DNA from 3 places in the Shewanella sp. SG41-3 genome. Region 1 is predicted to be linked to each of the others. Evidence: predicted binding sites of a transcription regulator. Region 1 holds the regulator's gene; each other region holds the start of a gene.

Region 1 (6,339 bases):
AAGTCAGCTAAGCCTACATCAACGTTAAAAGCGCAAGCCGCGCCTGAACATGCTAAAAAAACCAATAGAAATCAATCTGATGATATGGACGCGTTACGTGAAGAAATGGCTTCATTACGTAACTTATTGACTCATCAAGTGTCATCGTTAATGAAAGACCAAAAAAAGCGTACCGATCCAGTTGGTGCTATGCTTGAAAGTAAATTGATTGCCGCAGAGTTTTCTCCTGCAGTTGCTGCTAAACTAGCAGGATTGAGTCAACATTATACGCCAGCCGACTTAGTAAGAGCGCTACCGCAAAGCTTAGCTAACTTACTCGACAACCAAGGTGATGATATTGTCAAACGTGGGGGGGTGGTCGCTTTTGTTGGCCCAACAGGTGTAGGTAAGACGACTTCTTTAGCTAAAATAGCAGCTCGATTTGCTGCCCATCATGGCCCCGAGCAGGTGGCATTGATTACCACAGATCATTATCGTATTGGTGCCTATGAGCAATTAGCAACTTATGGCAAAATAATGGGCTGTCCGGTGAAACAAGCACATGATTTAGCCGAATTAGAACAAATTCTTTATCAATTTAGGAATCGTAAGTTAGTATTAATCGATACCGCCGGTATGGGGCAGCGAGATATGCGCTTATATCAGCAACTTGATAATTTGACGGCAAATAGTAGGATCCCCATTCGGAGTTACTTAGTCTTGTCAGCGACAGGCCAGCGCCGTGTCTTACAAGATGCTGTAGAACATTTTAAACGTATTCCATTAGCGGGTGCGATTTTAACAAAATTAGATGAATCAATATCAATTGCAGGTGCATTGAGCGTATTGATTCAAAATGAGTTACCATTAAGCTATGTTACTGACGGTCAACGTGTTCCTGAGGACATGAAAGTCGCAGATACACTAGAGCTAGCCAAGAAAGCTCTCGCGGCGTTAAATGAAACTGAACAACAATTATCACAAGACACAGTGTGGTCTAATGACACAGCCTATGCATTTGAGTAAAGATATGACTCGGGATCAAGCAAGTGGTTTACGTATGATGAATCAACCAAATAACGATAAAGTTAAAGTAATTGCCGTATCCGGTGGTAAAGGCGGAGTTGGTAAAACAAGTGTGTCAATTAATACTGCGGTAGCATTAGCCGAAAAGGGCAAACGTGTATTAGTACTTGATGCCGATTTAGGTTTAGCCAATGTCGATGTGATGCTCGGGATACGTGCTGAGAAAAATTTATCTCATGTTTTGTCAGGTGATGCCGAATTAGATGACATCATTGTACGCGGACCCAAAGGTATCGGTATTGTTCCTGCTACATCAGGTTCACAAGCGATGGTTGAATTGACACCAGCACAACATGCCGGTTTGATCCGTGCATTTAGTGAAATGCGGACTCAGTTTGATATTTTAATTGTTGATACTGCTGCCGGTATATCAGATATGGTGCTGAGTTTTTCTCGTGCATCACAAGATGTATTAATTGTAGTTTGTGACGAACCAACATCGATTACTGATGCTTATGCGTTAATTAAGATACTAAGTCGTGAACATGGTGTGTTCCACTTCAAAATTGTGGCAAATATGGTACGTAGTTTACGAGAAGGTATGGAATTATTTGCTAAACTCAGTAAAGTGACTGATAGATTTCTAGATGTTGCATTGGAGTTGGTGGCAACCATTCCCTTTGATGAGAATTTACGTAAAGCTGTTCGCAAACAAAAACTAGTCGTTGAAGCGTATCCTAAATCACCTTCAGCCATTGCTTACCACGGATTAGCCAATAAAATTATGACTTGGCCTGTGCCACAGCAACCCGGTGGTCATTTAGAATTTTTTGTTGAACGTCTTGTACAACGTAAGCCGATACAAGAAGGAAGAACGGGTGAATAAAGCCGCAGCGTATACTCAGTTCGATAACAAAACGTCTATCATTGAACAGTATGCACCGTTGGTAAAAAGAATTGCTCATCATATGCTGGCAAGATTACCAGCATCGGTGCAACTTGATGACCTGTTACAAGCTGGAATGATGGGGTTGCTTGAGGCCTCATCAAAATTTGATAACAGCAAAGGTGCTAAGTTTGAAACTTTTGCTGGCATTAGAATTCGTGGAGCGATGATAGATGAAATTCGTCGTGGTGACTGGGTTCCACGCTCAGTTCACCGTAATAATCGTCGAGTTGCACAAGTAATTGATGAATTAGAGCAACAGCTTGGTCGTGATGCTTATGATACTGAAATTGCTGAAAAGCTTGAAATGTCGCTCGATGAGTACCATCATATCTTAAATGATGTTTCTGTTGGTAAAATCATAGGCATAGAAGATCTTGGTGTTTCGCAAGATGTGTTAATCACAGATAATGAATCGCCAGATGAGGCCTTTGACTCGCTTGCTGAAATTCAATTCCAATCTGCATTGGTTGAAGCAATTAAGACATTGCCAGAAAGAGATGCGTTAGTGTTGTCGTTATATTACAACGAAGCATTAAATTTAAAAGAAATCGGTGCCATCCTTGATGTTAGTGAATCGCGTGTAAGCCAGATATTAAGTCAGGCAATGCTCAGATTAAAAGCTAAACTCAAGCATTGGACACAAGAATAATAACTTATTTAGAGCAAACGAGTGTCAGCTCACCGGAGGAAACCTTGGACAAGAATATGAAGATTCTTATTGTTGACGATTTTTCAACAATGAGGCGTATCATTAAGAACTTGTTGCGAGATTTGGGATTTAATAATACCCAAGAAGCAGATGATGGCTCAACAGCCCTACCTATGTTACAAAAAGGCGATTTTGATTTTGTAGTAACTGACTGGAACATGCCTGGAATGCAAGGTATTGATTTACTTAGAGCAATCCGTGCAGATGATTCGTTAAAGCATTTACCCGTATTGATGGTAACCGCAGAAGCCAAGCGTGAACAAATTATTGCTGCAGCGCAAGCTGGGGTAAATGGTTATGTGGTAAAGCCTTTCACCGCCGCAACGTTAAAAGAAAAGTTAGATAAAATCTTTGAACGACTCGCATAAGCAAGGATAAGTCATGCAGGCATCAATATCGGGGTTAATCACTCTCGAACAGGCCCAAGAACTTGTTGAATTGCTTACCTTAGGTCAGCAAGATAAAGCTGATGACGTCATCAGGGAGCTTGCTACACCATTGCAGCGTGAGCTTTTTGAAGAAGTGGGTAAGTTAACTCGACAACTTCATAGTGCATTAAAAGATTTTCAAATTGATAACCGTTTATCTGAATTAGCCAATACCGAAATTCCGGATGCTAAAGAAAGATTAAACTACGTTATCGATATGACAGAGCAAGCTGCTAATAAAACCATGGATGCAGTTGAAGAATGTCTACCTTTGGCCGATACCATTATCAGTAATATTCAATCAGTAACGCCAATGTGGGATAAATTGATGCGTCGTGACATCGAGTTGGGTGAGTTTAAATCACTTTGCCATGATGTTCAGCAGTTTATGTTACACAGTGAAAATGATTGTAATCGTCTTCGTGAGCTATTAAATCAAATTTTAATGGCGCAAGACTTCCAAGACTTAACTGGCCAAATGATCCGTCGAGTGATTGATTTAGTTCGTGAAGTAGAAAGTAATTTAGTTTCAATGCTAACGGTGTTTGGTGATCATATTACTGAGTCATCGCCAACGATAAACGATAATAAAATAGAAGCAGAAGGCCCCATCATGAATGCAGAACTGCGTGAAGATGTGGTGACAGGTCAGGATGAAGTAGACGATCTGCTATCAAGTCTGGGTTTCTAATTAGGAGTCAATTTAATGTCCTTTGATGTTGATGAAGAGATACTCCAGGACTTTTTAATTGAAGCTGGTGAGATTTTAGAGCTTCTACAAGAGCAGCTAGTTGCCCTTGAAAATAATCCTGATGACAGTGATTTACTTAATGCTATTTTCCGTGGATTTCATACTGTCAAAGGCGGAGCTGGTTTTTTAAGCTTAAAGCCGATGGTTGACGTGTGTCATGAAGCTGAAAATACGTTCGATTTATTGCGCACCGGAAAACGTGGCGTAAATGCAGAATTAATGGATATTATTTTGCAAGCGGTCGACGCCATTAATACTATGTTTGCTCAAACTCAACAGGGACAAGAACAAGACCCTGCAGATCCAATGCTACTTGCGAAACTCAAATTATTAAGCTCAGGTGCGCCATTACCCTCAGAGATGTCGGCTGCAGAACTTGAACCTATCGAAAATGTAGTTGAGGTTAACGAGCCTGAAGTCATTGAAGATGTGAGTTCTTTTACGGCAGAAACGTCTGATTCTGGCAGCATCGATGAAATTGATGAGTTAGAATTTGAAGCCTTGCTTGATGCCTTACACGGTTCAGGTAACAGTCCTGTTGCATCTAAATCTTCTGCAATAAAGAAAGACAATATTGACTCAAAACCAGCACCAGCAAAAAGCAGTGACGAAATTACCGATGACGAATTTGAAGCACTCTTAGACGAGTTACACGGCTCAGGTTCATTTAAAGCCAAAGACGAACCTGTGGTTGCCGCTAAACCTGCAAGTACACCAGTTGCTCAACCCGCAGTAGACTCAGATGAAATCACCGACGATGAGTTTGAACGTCTTTTAGATGAATTACACGGTAAAGGCACTGCCCCAGTAGCGAAAGTGCAATCAACTCCGGTTGCTGCAGAATCTGCTAAAGTGGTTACTCCTCCACCGGCAGCAAAAACCGCTCCGACTCCAGTTGCTAAGCCAGTTATGCCATCGACTCCAGCCGTTGTGCCAAAAGTTGAACCCTTAGCAGATAAAGCCCCTGTCAAAGCGTCGTCTGTGCCACAAGGTGAAACCACAGTTCGCGTTGATACCGCTCGTTTAGATCAAATCATGAATATGGTTGGTGAATTGGTATTAGTCCGTAATCGACTGGTGAGCTTAGGCATTAATCGTGAAGACGAGGAAATGTCAAAAGCACTTGCTAACCTTGATTTGGTGACCGCTGATTTACAAGGTGCGGTGATGAAGACGCGCATGCAACCTATCAAGAAAGTATTTGGTCGTTTCCCACGGGTTGTTCGAGATTTAGCGCGTACATTAAATAAAGAAATTGATTTAGTGATGATTGGTGAAGACACCGATCTTGATAAAAATTTAGTTGAGGCTTTAGCCGATCCTTTGGTCCACTTAGTGAGAAACTCAGTCGACCACGGTATTGAAATGCCGGTTACTCGTGAAGCAAATGGCAAATCCCGAACCGGTACTATTACCTTATCGGCTAGCCAAGAAGGTGATCACATCCTGCTGAAAATTGAGGATGATGGCGCTGGCATGGATCCTGAAAAGCTAAAACAAATTGCGATAAGTCGTGGTGTGCTCGATGAAGATGCCGCCTCGAGAATGACTGATAACGAAGCGTATAATCTGATTTTCGCTCCAGGGTTTTCAACTAAAGTTGAAATCTCAGACATTTCAGGCCGTGGTGTGGGTATGGATGTGGTGAAAACCCGCATAAATCAACTCAATGGTACTGTCTACATTGATTCGATGAAAGGTAAGGGCACCACACTTGAAATTAAAGTGCCGTTAACCTTGGCTATCATGCCAACCTTGATGGTTGATGTGTCTAATCAAGTTTTCGCTCTGCCATTATCGAGTGTTAATGAGATATTTAATTTAGATTTAACCAAAACCAATATTGTAGATGGTCAATTAACGGTTATTTTCCGTAATAAAGCCGTGCCATTATTTTATCTAGAACATTGGTTGCACAGTAAGAAATCGACATTTAAGCATGGTGATAAGAAGCATGGCCATGTTGTGATTGTTCAACTTGGTACGATGCAAATCGGTTTCGTTGTTGATGCATTAATTGGGCAAGAAGAAGTTGTCATCAAACCACTTGGCAGTATGTTACAAGGTACGCCAGGAATGGCGGGGGCAACAATTACATCAGATGGTGGTATTGCACTTATTTTAGATGTGCCAGGACTACTGAAACATTACGCCAAAAGCAAAAAATAAAAAAAGTTCCATTATTTAAGGAATTCAATGGCCATAAAAGTATTAGTTGTAGATGATTCTAGCTTTTTTCGACGTCGAGTCAGTGAGATTGTTAATAAAGATCCTGATCTCGAAGTCGTTGCTGTTGCTGTTAACGGTAAAGAAGCTGTTGAAATGGCTGCAAAGTTAAAGCCTCAAGTCATTACCATGGACATTGAAATGCCAGTGATGGATGGTATTACTGCTGTGCGTGAAATCATGGCTACTAACCCCACTCCAATTTTAATGTTTTCATCATTAACTCATGATGGTGCCAAAGCGACACTTGATGCGTTAGAAGCCGGCGCAT
Region 2 (6,339 bases), on a different contig from region 1:
TATCTCATCTGGCGCACCGTGCTCAATAAACTCATCAGGTAAGCCAATTTGTAACACGGGTTTCACAATCCGCATTTTATGTAATGCTTCAATCACTCCTGAGCCTGCACCACCCATAATCGCATTTTCTTCTACCGTCACAATAACATCATGGCTGTTGGCGAGTTGTTCAAGCAAGCTTAGATCCAGTGGTTTAACAAAGCGCATATCAGCAACCGTGGCATCCAGCTTTTCAGCCGCATCAGTCGCTGCTTCAAGTGTGGTACCAAAGTTAACAATCGCAATTTTTTGACCTTGGCGGGTTAATACCCCTTTACCGATAGGCAATGCCATCATACTCTCTACTTGTTCAGCACCTGTGGCAAAACCGCGTGGATAACGCACCGCCGTTGGACCATCTTGGTAACAATACCCGGTATAGAGCATTTGGCGACATTCATTTTCATCTGATGGCGCCATAATGATCATATTCGGAATACAGCGCATAAAGCTTAAATCGAATGCACCTTGATGGGTAGGGCCATCGGCTCCCACAATACCGCCGCGATCAATAGCAAATAATACCGGTAAACGTTGCAAAGCTACGTCGTGAATAAGTTGATCGTATCCGCGCTGCAGGAAGGTCGAATATATGGCGACCACAGGCTTTAGTCCTGCACAGGCAAATCCTGCGGATAAGGTGACCGCATGTTGCTCGGCAATCGCAGCATCAAAATATTGGCTTGGGAAGCGTTGTGAAAACTCAACCATGCCAGAACCTTCGCGCATAGCAGGAGTGATAGCCACTAACTTCTCGTCTGTGGCAGCCATGTCGCATAACCATTTACCAAACACTTGTGAAAACGTAGGTAAACCAGGTTTAGTGGTCGGTTTCTTAAACAGGCTTGGATCAAATTTAGGCACTGCGTGCCAGCCGATAGGATCTTTTTCAGCAGGTTCATAACCACGACCTTTTTTAGTCATGATATGCAGTATCTGTGGACCTTTGAGGTTACGCATATTACGCATGGTTTCAACGAGCGAATCGACATCGTGACCATCTATAGGGCCAATATAATTAAACCCTAGTTCTTCAAATAGCGTTGCAGGCACAACCATGCCTTTAAGGTGTTCTTCAGTACGCTTAGCCATTTCTTTAATGACTGGCATCCCTTTAAGGACCTTTTTACTGTTCTCTCTAATGGTGGTATAAAAGCGTCCTGACATCAGTTGTGCTAAGTGGTTATTCAGTGCACCAACGTTTTCAGAAATCGACATTTCGTTGTCATTAAGTACCACCAGCATGTCATTGTGCAAGTCGCCCGCATGATTAAGTGCTTCAAACACCATACCGCCTGTCATGGCGCCATCACCAATGACGGCAACCACTTTACGACCCACAGCTTCTTTTTCAGCAGCGATCGCCATACCTAATGCTGCACTCACAGAAGTGCCTGAGTGGCCTACGCTAAAGGTATCGTATGGGCTTTCTTCACGCCATGGGAAAGGATGTAAGCCATTTTTTTGGCGAATAGTGTGCATCTGTTCGCGACGATCAGTGAGTATTTTATGTGGATAAGCTTGATGGCCTACGTCCCAAATTAATCGATCGAATGGGGTATCGTAGACGTAATGAAGTGCCACAGTTAATTCAACTGTGCCTAAGCCAGAAGCGAAATGTCCGCTAGAAATACCAACAGACTGAAGTAAGAACTGTCTGAGTTCATCAGACACTTGTGGAAGTAAACCTTGAGGTAACTTCCTCAATTCTTCTGGTGTATTAGCTTTTGCTAGTACTGGGAATTTAGAAATATCGAAGCTCATAGCGAGATTGTCTGACTCTTTATTATAATCTTCGCTCAATAATGTAGTGGGCGAAGTCTGCAATTAACTGGCTATTGTATGGTAATTTAGTCAGCGCTGATAGTGCATCTTGTATTAGTTGTTCTGCACAGGCTTTGGCACCATCGAGACCAAGTAGTTTCGGAAAAGTGCTTTTATTCGATTGCTGATCGCTGCCTTGGGGTTTTCCTAGCTCTTCAGTGCTTGCGGTGATATCTAAAATATCATCCTGAACTTGAAAAGCTAATCCAAGCGTGTGAGCGTATTTCATCATGAGTTGATAGTGCTCATCGGGTATATCTGCAGCAATCAACGCGAGCTCTACGGCACAAGTAATCAAAGCACCGGTTTTTTTATTATGTAATTCGGTTAATCTTTCTATATTGATACTGTGATCGGTAGCACTAAGATCAATTGCTTGTCCACCACACATGCCCTGGTACCCAGAAGCTTTGGCAAGTGCTCTCACCATGGCGATTTGCTGCTTTGGGTGTAAGTCATTGCTCGGAGCGGTGATAATTTCAAACGCTAATGTTTGAAGTGCGTCTCCAGCAAGAATTGCAGTGGCTTCATTAAAGGCAACATGTACCGTGGGTTGACCACGACGAAGTGCGTCGTTGTCCATAGCCGGTAAGTCATCATGTATTAAAGAATATGCATGAATACATTCAATGGCTGCGGCAGCTTTATCCAGCGCATTGATATTGACACCCAGCATATCACCGACACTATAGACCAAAAATGGTCTAATGCGTTTACCGCCTAATAATGCCCCATGCAGCATGGCTGCTTTTAAATCTGGGGCGGCATCATCAAGCAAAGTTAAATGCTCGTTAAGAGTAACATTAACGCGCTTTTGGTATGTTGTTATCGCTTCAGCTAACACGTATCAAGACCTATTATTTAATACACACTCTGTGACGATTATTCACTTTCAACAGTGAATGGCACAAATTCAGCATCATCTTCATTTAGTAATATAGAGACTTTTTGCTGTGCTTGTTCAAGTTTTGCTTGGCTTTGTCTGACTAACTTAATACCACGCTCAAATTGTTTAAGCGCGTCATCCAGAGACACTTCGCCTTGCTCTAAATGAGCAACAATGGTTTCAAGTTCAGTTAATGATTGTTCAAAACTGAGGTTTTCTGGTTTTTTTGCCACAATTAATATTCCTTTCATTACGCGAGTGACAAGGTATATCAGCCCAGCGTATCGGTCAAATACAGTCGCTGGATATTTGCTCAACAGCACGCTTTGTTATTGAATTTTGTTTAGAATGTGCAAAAACAAGCTAAACTTGAGCCGAGTTTGTCCGATAACAAGTCATAATTTAAAATTGATAGCATAAAATAGTATTGAAACTGTTGCTGTAATACATAACGATGGGCAATATAGTTAAGCAACAATATGCCCCGTTGTTCAGGTTATACAGTATGTGCTCACAGCACGATAAAGCGGCACAAATAGGCAGCGCAATGACTGCGATTGAGGAGAGGTTGTGGATTTAGCTACCCTAATAGGTATTATTGGTGCTTTTGCATTTATTATTGGTGCGATGGTGACTAGTGGTGGTATCGGATTATTTATCGATGTACCGTCAATTTTGATTGTTGTTGCTGGCTCATTATTTGTTGTGATGATGAAATTTAACCTAAAACAATTTTTAGGTTCGATAAAGATTGGCATGAAAGCCTTCATGTTCAAATTAGACAAACCTGAAGATTTAATCGAACAAGCTGTCACCATGGCTGATGCAGCCCGTAAAGGGGGCTTCTTAGCATTAGAAGAGGCGGTTATAACTAACAGCTTTATGCAGAAAGCTGTCGATATGTTGGTTGATGGCCATGATGGCGATGTCGTGCGTAATGCGCTAGAAAAAGACATTACCTTGACAGAAGAGCGGCATAAAACCGGTATTGGCATTTTTAAAGCTATGGGTGATGTAGCCCCTGCAATGGGAATGATTGGTACACTTGTCGGCTTGGTGGCGATGTTATCTAACATGGATGATCCTAAATCCATTGGGCCATCAATGGCGGTCGCTTTGCTAACGACACTTTATGGCGCAGTGATCGCCAACATGATCGCTATCCCAATGGCGGATAAATTATCATTACGTATGAACGAAGAATTGCTTAATCGTAATCTTATTATGGATGCGGTATTAGCTATTCAAGATGGACAAAATCCACGGGTGATCGAAGGCTTCCTGAAGAATTATTTGGCTGAAAAATTAAGAAAAATTGATACAACGGACGGAGAGTAACTCATGGCTAAGGCCAAGTGTGATTGTCCACCAGCAGGCGCCCCCATGTGGCTTGCCACCTTTGCAGACTTAATGTCATTGCTTATGTGCTTCTTCGTGTTGTTATTAGCGTTCTCTGAAATGGACGTGATGAAATTTAAGCAAATTGCCGGTTCAATGAAGTATGCATTTGGGGTACAAAACAAAGTTGAAGTAAAAGATATCCCCAAAGGCACCTCTGTTATTGCATTGGAATTTCGCCCTGGTCGACCCGATCCCACGCCTATTGAGATCATTAATCAACAGACTAATGAAATGACTCAACCGACCATAGAATATCAGGCCGGCGAAGATGACAATGCTGGCGGAACCCAAAAACAAAGCGGTGAACAGCGTGGCGGTAATGCCGCAGCAACAGCGCAGCAAGAAGCTGAAGCGGTTAAAAAAGATGCTTCATCTTCACAAGAAAATATTAACGAGCAAGTTAAGAAAATGGCTGAAAAGCTTAATGAAGAAATCGTTGATGGTGCGATTGAAATTGAGTCTTTAGGTCAGCAAATTATTATCCGTATTCGTGAAAAAGGCTCGTTTGCATCTGGTTCTGGCTTTTTACAACCTAAGTTCAAACCCATAGTGCGATCGATTGGTGAATTATTAAAAGATGTTCCCGGCGTGATTACGGTATCCGGTCACACTGACGGGGCCGACATTAGTAATGAGCTGTACAGTTCAAACTGGGAGCTATCAAGTCAACGTGCTGTTTCCGTAGCTCATGAGTTAAGAAAAGTCCCCGGCTTTGATGAGACACGAATGAAAGTGGTTGGAGAGGCATCTAATCGGCCATTAGTGGCTAATGATTCTAATGAGAATAGAGCAAGAAATCGTCGCGTTGAAATTTCTATCGAGCAAGGTAAGCCTAAAGAGTCGAATGAAATTGTAGTCTCGCAATAGTAACAACTCATCAGTTTACATCATTATTAGCGCAGTCTATGAAGGTTAAATAGATTGCGCTTTTTTGTGTCAAAAATGTGCTTTAACAGCCGTTTCATTTACAAAAAACAGATAAAAAAGTGAATATGTTTGGTTAATAGACATCATTTGGTATAATTGGCAGATTATTGCATAAGTTATGCTATTTACTGGATTATCTACACATCTAGCAAATAGATCTGTGTTGTTTTTTAATTTATTATCAAGGCATTACTGTCCTTTTTACTTAGCAAAACCGAGTGTGGTGCTATTTGATGGTGATACCTGTGGAACCCTGATGAAGTTTATTGTAAAGCTGTACCCTGAAATCATGATGAAGAGCAAGTCTGTAAGAGTGCGCTTTACTAAGATGCTCGAAACCAATATCCGTAATGTACTAAAAAACGTCGATGAAGGTGCCAAAGTTCTGCGTCAATACGATCGTATTGTAGTCAAGGTGCCAATTGATAAACCGGAATTGTGTGATGCATTTGCAGACCGATTATCTTGCATTCCAGGTATTGCTCATATCGTACAGGTCAGTGAATACAGCTTTGATTCTATTGATCATATTTACCAACAAACATTACCAATATACCGTGACGAAATTGCCGGTAAAACATTTTGTGTTCGCGTAAAACGTTCTGGTAAACATGATTTTAATTCAATCGATGTTGAGCGATATGTGGGTGGCGGATTAAATCAGCATACGGATGCACTAGGGGTAAAACTTAAAAATCCAGATGTGACTGTTAATCTTGAAATCGATCAAGATAAGCTTTACATGGTCGAGCGCCGTATAGAAGGTTTGGGTGGTTTCCCAATGGCAACCCAAGAAGATGTGTTGTCGCTTATTTCGGGGGGGTTCGATTCTGGTGTATCAAGTTTTCAGTTTATTAAGAAAGGTGCGCGTACCCATTATTGTTTCTTTAATCTAGGTGGCGCTCAGCACGAGATAGGTGTTAAGCAGGTGGCTTATCATTTATGGAAAAAATATGGTGAGTCGCATAAAGTACGTTTTATCTCTGTGCCATTTGAGCCTGTTGTTGAAGAGATTCTTGAGCGCATTGATAATGGTCAAATGGGCGTAGTACTTAAGCGTGTAATGATGCGAGCAGCTACTCGAATCGCTGACAAATTTGGTATTCAAGCCTTAGTTACCGGAGAAAGCTTAGGACAAGTTTCTAGCCAAACACTGACTAACTTAAATGTGATTGATCGGAGTACTGAGTTACTGATTTTACGCCCGCTGATCACAATGGATAAACAAGATATTATTAATCAGAGCCGTATTATTGGCACTG
Region 3 (6,339 bases), on a different contig from region 1:
CATGAGTTACAACAGCATCGCCAGCAAGTCGCTGATGATATCCAACTGCAGTTAACGGGTGTAACAAGTTCAGTCAATGGCAACGAACCTTTGTTACAGCCTGATGAGCCAAATGCTAATGCCTTGCAACGGGCTTTGGCTGTTGTGAGTAGGAGTCCTTATCTTGCTTTATTCGTGGTATTTGTCCACCTGCTTGTGATTACATTAGTGGTGTTATTTGGACGAGTTGATATTAGTGGAATGTCAGATATTCCCGTGACTGAACCGGCGACAAAATCGTTACCCGCCTTAAAAAGTTATCTTATTACCCAAGCAGAATACGATAAATTAGTTGAGCGAGCACAAGCCAATGCCGCGAGCCAGGTGACACAACCCGATGCTGGGATAGCTGCAGAAATGGATCAATCCGAGGTTACGCCCGTATCAGAAGTTGAGCCAATAACGACACAATGAGTACCTTAGTGTACTCATTGTTTATCATTAATGTCTGATAGTGAAACGATTGTCTGTGAGGCTATTGTTAGTGAGATTATTGCAGTAAGACAGACACAAGTTTATGCCTCATTATGGTGTTTTAAGCGATTATCCATTATCGACCAACACAACACGCACAATAGACCGCTTATAAGGCCAACAAGATGTGATTCAGTGGCAACCCGTGCATTGATTAATTGAGTCACGCTGTCACTGGCACCAAATACTTGCTCATAACCGACTTTTAACATGACCCCTATCACGAGTAAGTATCCCGACTTGTAGCCTTTACGTATATCCATCACAGCACCAAATACAAATAATCCGTGCAATACGCCACTTAGACCCACATAGGCCTTTAAGGTAGGGTAGAACAGGTATAAACCTATGCCTTCAAATAAACATAAGCTCAAAAACAGTAGCAACAACTTGCCTGAATGATTTTTGTAATGCACTTCATGTAAAAAAACAATTACCCAAAATCCAGCTAAATTCATTAGCAAATGCCATAGATTGGTATGCAACAGGTTTCCGGTGACTAAGCGCCAAACCTGACCACTGGCAATTAAGTCATACTGATAGCTAAAATACTGATCAATAGGTAAAAATGCAGGAGAGGGAATATCTGCTGCAAACAGAGCAATACAAATAAGACTGATCACCACAAGAAAATGATACAGGCCAATTGTGTTTGAATTATGTTTTAGCAAAATATCCTCTATATACTTCTGTTCACGACTAATTAAGCCGATTTAGCTCAACACGGAATTAACTGTAGACTAAAAAGACTTCACTAGGCTAATAGTGTGTTTCATATTGATTAAGCAATCTTAAAGAAAATAAAAATCAGATGGTTAACTTTACACTACAGGCTAAATATCAATAATAGGCTTACAGCTTACTGTTTAACGAGTCCATCACGACTTGACTGTTTTGTAAATAATCATCTAAACCACGTTGACGAAGTACACAAGCAGGGCAATCGCCACATCCTTTGCCTACTATTCCGTTATAGCAAGTTAAGGTTTGATGTTGCACTAAAGCCAATTGGTGATATTTGTCTGCCAATGCCCATGTTTCTGCTTTATTGAGCCACATTAAAGGTGTAATAATTTTCAGGGGTTTATCCATGCCTAATGCTAATGAATGTTGCATAGATTGCACAAACTCATTGCGGCAATCTGGATAACCAGAAAAATCGGTTTCACATACGCCAGTAATAATGTCATTACAGCCCAATTGATACGCGTAAATTCCTGCTAAGGTTAAAAATAAAATGTTACGGCCAGGAACAAAAGTATTTGGTAAACCATTGTTCATCAATTCATGTGAAACCGGAATTGCATCACGCGTTAGCGCCGAAATAGCTAATTCGTTTAATAAGCTAGTATCCATGACTTTATGACTGGCTAATTTCAACTCAATTGCCAATGATTTTGCCACTTCTATTTCTTGTCTATGACGTTGGCCATAATCAAAGGTGATCCCATGTACTTCATCGTACTTTGATAATGCTTGGATAAGACAAGTGGTTGAATCTTGACCACCACTGAAAACAACAAGGGCTTTAGTCGGTGTGTTTAGCTTTGTATCTGACATGGATATACTCTTAACGTACTGAACTGACTTGCAAGATCGGGGTGATCAACGCCCAGTGGTTCAGGTAAATAGAATGGATATTTTACCTAAGGCAGGCTCAACTGCAAAGCCATAGCGGTAAATACTTGCAGCTAATGGCAAAATACTCTATAAATGCCGGCCCGTAATTCGTCAGCCGGTTACTGCTGGTCACTACAAGTAAGGTAAACAATGAAATATCCCGTTAACGAAGTATTTGAAACCATACAAGGCGAGGGGACCTATACTGGTGTTCCTGCGCTGTTCGTTCGCTTGCAGGGTTGCCCTGTTGGGTGTTCATGGTGCGATACCAAGCAAACGTGGGATGTGTTACCTGAGAATAACGTGACCGCAGAGCAAGTGATTCAGGTCGATGGCACCATAGGACGTTGGGCTGATCATAATGGTCACACATTACTGCAAGCATTTCGGGACAAAGGTTTTACCGCAAAACATATCGTGTTAACTGGTGGTGAGCCGTGTTTGTATGACCTAACGGAATTAACTAACGATTTTGTTGAGGCGGGTTATCAGATCCAGATTGAGACCAGTGGTACGTTTGAAGTGAAATGTCATCCTGATGTGTGGGTGACGGTATCACCTAAAATTAATATGAAAGGTGGCTACAAGGTACTTGATCAAGCCTTAAATCGTGCTAACGAAATTAAACATCCTATTGCGACAGAACGGCATATTGAAGAATTAGATGAGCTGTTACAACACATAGATATCAGTGCCAAAACGATTTGTTTACAACCGATTAGTCAAAAGGCGCGGGCAACCGATCTTGCAATGAAAGTGTGTATTGCGCGTAATTGGCGTTTATCGATTCAAACTCACAAATATTTGAATATCGACTAATGTGTATTTAGCAACGTTTCCCCTTGATGCTGAGCCAATAATGAAAGCCGTTGAATCCAGATTCAACGGCTTTTTTAATGTTTAGTTAACTGATTAAACCACAAACATTAAAGGCAGACAGCTTCTCGCGATAGTGCTGAAAACAACCGATATTATTTTCGATCCACTCGGGGTTGTAGTAGGTATCGAGATAACGTTCACCAGCATCACAAATTAACGTCACAATTGAACCGGTTTGGCCTGCATGTCGCATCTGTGTTGCCAGCAATAACGCCCCATATAAGTTTGTGCCAGTGGACGCGCCCGTTTTACGACCAATTAATTGTTCTAGCCATTGAATGGTTGCGATTGACGCGGCATCTGGGATTTTAATCATGCTATCAACCACCCCTGCAATAAACGATGGTTCAACCCGAGGTCGGCCAATACCTTCAATTTTACTGTATTTATCACTCACTATCGTGGCATCACCACTGTGAAAATAATCATAAAAGACTGAGTTTTCTGGGTCAACGACGCACAGTTGGGTTTTTTGTTGTTGATAGCGAATATAGCGACCAATAGTGGCACTAGTGCCGCCAGTTCCTGGACTCATCACAATCCAACTTGGGATTGGATGTGGTTCGCGTTCCATTTGGTTAAAAATAGAATCAGCAATATTGTTGTTACCCCGCCAATCTGTTGCACGTTCAGCATAAGTGAATTGGTCCATGTAGTGACCTGTTAACTCAGCAGCCAATCTTTCTGATTCTGCATACATCTGACTGCCATTATCAACAAAGTGACATTTAGCCCCATAAAATTCAATTTGTTCAATTTTCTTTTTAGCGGTGTTTTTAGGCATTACCGCAATAAAAGGTAAACCGAGTAATCGAGCGAAATAGGCTTCTGAAACAGCAGTGCTGCCAGAGGATGACTCAATGATTGGGGTATCTTTTTTAATCCAGCCATTACAAAGGGCATATAAAAATAATGATCGAGCCAAACGGTGCTTTAAGCTGCCTGTAGGATGTGTACTTTCATCTTTTAGATAAATGTCTATGCCATCAAGTTGTGGCAAGTCTAATTTGATTAGATGTGTATCAGCAGAACGTTGATAATCGGCTTCTATTTTTGCAATGGCCTGATTGACCCAAGATGATGACATGCAATAATACTCGTTATTCCAAAAAGGAATAAATAATAACTAAAATACAAAGTTAAGAGTAGTGTTTATCGACCCATATAGGTATTTATTGTTCAATAATGGCAGTAAAGGATGAAATAGAGCAGATAAAGACAAAATACCGTAAATAATGGCATCAATAATGTTGACCGGCGAAATAACCAATTAACAGCAGCAGAAAAGATTAAGCAAAAAATTAGTACCGTTAGGGGTAAAACTTGTCGTGTAGGAATTGAGAAAAAACGATCTTTATAACGAGGAATTGTGGACAGATATTTAGCTAGTATCACGATATAAATTGATAAAACAAAATGTAAAATGGTGGAGGGAGAAGGATTCGAACCTTCGAAGGCTGAGCCGTCAGATTTACAGTCTGATCCCTTTGGCCACTCGGGAACCCCTCCACAGCAAAATAATATGAATAAAAGAAAGATGGTGGAGGGAGAAGGATTCGAACCTTCGAAGGCTGAGCCGTCAGATTTACAGTCTGATCCCTTTGGCCACTCGGGAACCCCTCCACATATTTTCTTTTTTTCTTACTCTCTTTTTACATTCTAACGCTTTACAACTTTAACGCTTCACAACAAACACTTTATAACAACGCAAATGGTGGAGGGAGAAGGATTCGAACCTTCGAAGGCTGAGCCGTCAGATTTACAGTCTGATCCCTTTGGCCACTCGGGAACCCCTCCTCAATTGCGGTCGCCATAGTAGTCAGAAACCTTTTGTATGTAAAGTGTAAAGTTGAATAAATTACTAAAGTTTATGACTGTTTGGTCGATAAAATAGCATCGAGCAGTAGTTGTGATGTTTTTATATGCAAATTGAGTCAACATTAGTCAATGAATTACAAATAGGGAACCGATTAAACGTCGCGATTGAGCATAATCGTCGCGGTGAATTTGGCTTGCTATTGGCTATGCTGTCTGTAGATGCTCGTGATATGGCACAGTTTCAATTAGAAACTGACACTGATAACACGCAAAAGTTACGCAACAAATTTTCTGTACCGCAACCGCAGTTATTAGTTGATGATATTTCTGTCCATCCAGACACTTTTGATCACGCGATGATATTTCAGCAACAAGGTGCCAGACAGTTTCAACTGCAACAAGCATTAACACCTGAAGCTCTGGTCATCAGAGGGTCGCAATCTGATGCTATGGTCGAAGTATTAAGTAACTGTGATTACCTCACTAAAAATAAAGCGATTAATGCCTACCAGCAACATACTCCCATAGAAGACATGCATTTTTTAGATCAACTCAGCACGCAGCGTAAGATATCAAACACGTTAGCACTTCAGCTAGCATAAGTCTGTAATGCGGTGATCTTGTTTAGATTAAGTGAATACTTTTAGGATTTGTGAGCATGGCAAATAAATGGCTGCTTGATCTACGTTATATTGATAAGCGACCGTTAAATTAACTAGTGGGTGAAGTCATGATTAAACAAATTAAACAGCAGCAAGGCCTTGTAAGCGATAGTTGTACCGAATGCGGAAGTTACGTCGATATTGGTGCCGTAGTTGAGGCAGAAGATACATTATTAGTGCTTAGTTTTGCTGGTGATGATGCATTGTCACAAGCTCAAGCGATGCAGGAAATTGCTCAGCAACGTTTTGCTGATACAAAAGCTGTCATTATTGATGCCGATAATACCATTGAACTCAAGCTTGATTTCGCTTTTAGTGTAGAGAAAATGATTTTTCAACTTGAAAATCAACTGTAGATCTTTCTGCAGTTTAATGAAAAGAAATATTGGTTATATGTTTGTTGTTAAAGATTTTTATCCGAGTATACCTCGCGTAATATTAATCCTAGTAAAGCGTAACAATGTATTACCAAAGGATTGCTGTTTTTAAGTATCGCGTGTAATCTGCGTTACTTAACTAAAGACATAGTAGCTTTTGCTAATGTAACTTTATGATGCCTTTAACGCGAGTTTTGCTCTCTAAGTATTGCTGTAACATGTTGACTCACACTCTGAATACCAAAACCAATAATGATAGGTATTTTGAGTTACAAACGTTATAGATTTAGGAAATGAAACCATTTTTTTCGGGATGTAAATGAGTCGAAGAGAACACCAGCACTTATTGGAATTAATTGTAAATTCCAGTGCAAAACAACAAGGTGATTTCACCAAAACCGCAGAGCTGGTTTGTCAATTGCTGCGGGATTATTTTAAAGCATCATTTGTGTCTGTTTGGTCATTACGAC

Evidence for each region. Region 1 encodes FliA, which starts transcription of late flagellar genes. Its sites were predicted from a motif close to CTAAAGNTNNNNNNNNNNNNGCCGATA; they were not measured.
Region 2: pomA (flagellar motor protein PomA) is a predicted target of FliA. The motif match lies at 3,113-3,139, and genes of this name have one in related genera.
Region 3: H5164_RS12860 (VC2046/SO_2500 family protein) is a predicted target of FliA. The motif match lies at 4,874-4,900, and genes of this name have one in related genera.

The regions. Positions count from the first base shown of each region.
Region 1 covers NZ_JACJFJ010000010.1:92,947-99,285, reverse strand. The annotation lists gene flhF (flagellar biosynthesis protein FlhF) at 1-1,005, shown strand, start outside; gene H5164_RS17630 (MinD/ParA family protein) at 1,010-1,891, shown strand; gene H5164_RS17625 (RNA polymerase sigma factor FliA) at 1,884-2,603, shown strand; gene cheY (chemotaxis response regulator CheY) at 2,648-3,031, shown strand; gene H5164_RS17615 (protein phosphatase CheZ) at 3,045-3,782, shown strand; gene H5164_RS17610 (chemotaxis protein CheA) at 3,798-6,011, shown strand; gene H5164_RS17605 (chemotaxis response regulator protein-glutamate methylesterase) at 6,039-6,339, shown strand, end outside.
Region 2 covers NZ_JACJFJ010000001.1:440,259-446,597, forward strand. The annotation lists gene dxs (1-deoxy-D-xylulose-5-phosphate synthase) at 1-1,803, opposite strand, end outside; gene ispA ((2E,6E)-farnesyl diphosphate synthase) at 1,826-2,707, opposite strand; gene xseB (exodeoxyribonuclease VII small subunit) at 2,746-2,982, opposite strand; gene pomA (flagellar motor protein PomA) at 3,320-4,087, shown strand; gene H5164_RS01955 (flagellar motor protein MotB) at 4,091-5,017, shown strand; gene thiI (tRNA uracil 4-sulfurtransferase ThiI) at 5,334-6,339, shown strand, end outside.
Region 3 covers NZ_JACJFJ010000006.1:27,327-33,665, reverse strand. The annotation lists gene H5164_RS12900 (hypothetical protein) at 1-453, shown strand, start outside; gene rrtA (rhombosortase) at 555-1,184, opposite strand; gene queC (7-cyano-7-deazaguanine synthase QueC) at 1,366-2,073, opposite strand; gene queE (7-carboxy-7-deazaguanine synthase QueE) at 2,284-2,952, shown strand; gene H5164_RS12880 (PLP-dependent cysteine synthase family protein) at 3,038-4,099, opposite strand; tRNA gene H5164_RS12875 (tRNA-Tyr) at 4,437-4,521, opposite strand; tRNA gene H5164_RS12870 (tRNA-Tyr) at 4,551-4,635, opposite strand; tRNA gene H5164_RS12865 (tRNA-Tyr) at 4,725-4,809, opposite strand; gene H5164_RS12860 (VC2046/SO_2500 family protein) at 4,935-5,432, shown strand; gene H5164_RS12855 (DUF406 family protein) at 5,561-5,848, shown strand; gene H5164_RS12850 (bifunctional diguanylate cyclase/phosphodiesterase) at 6,189-6,339, shown strand, end outside.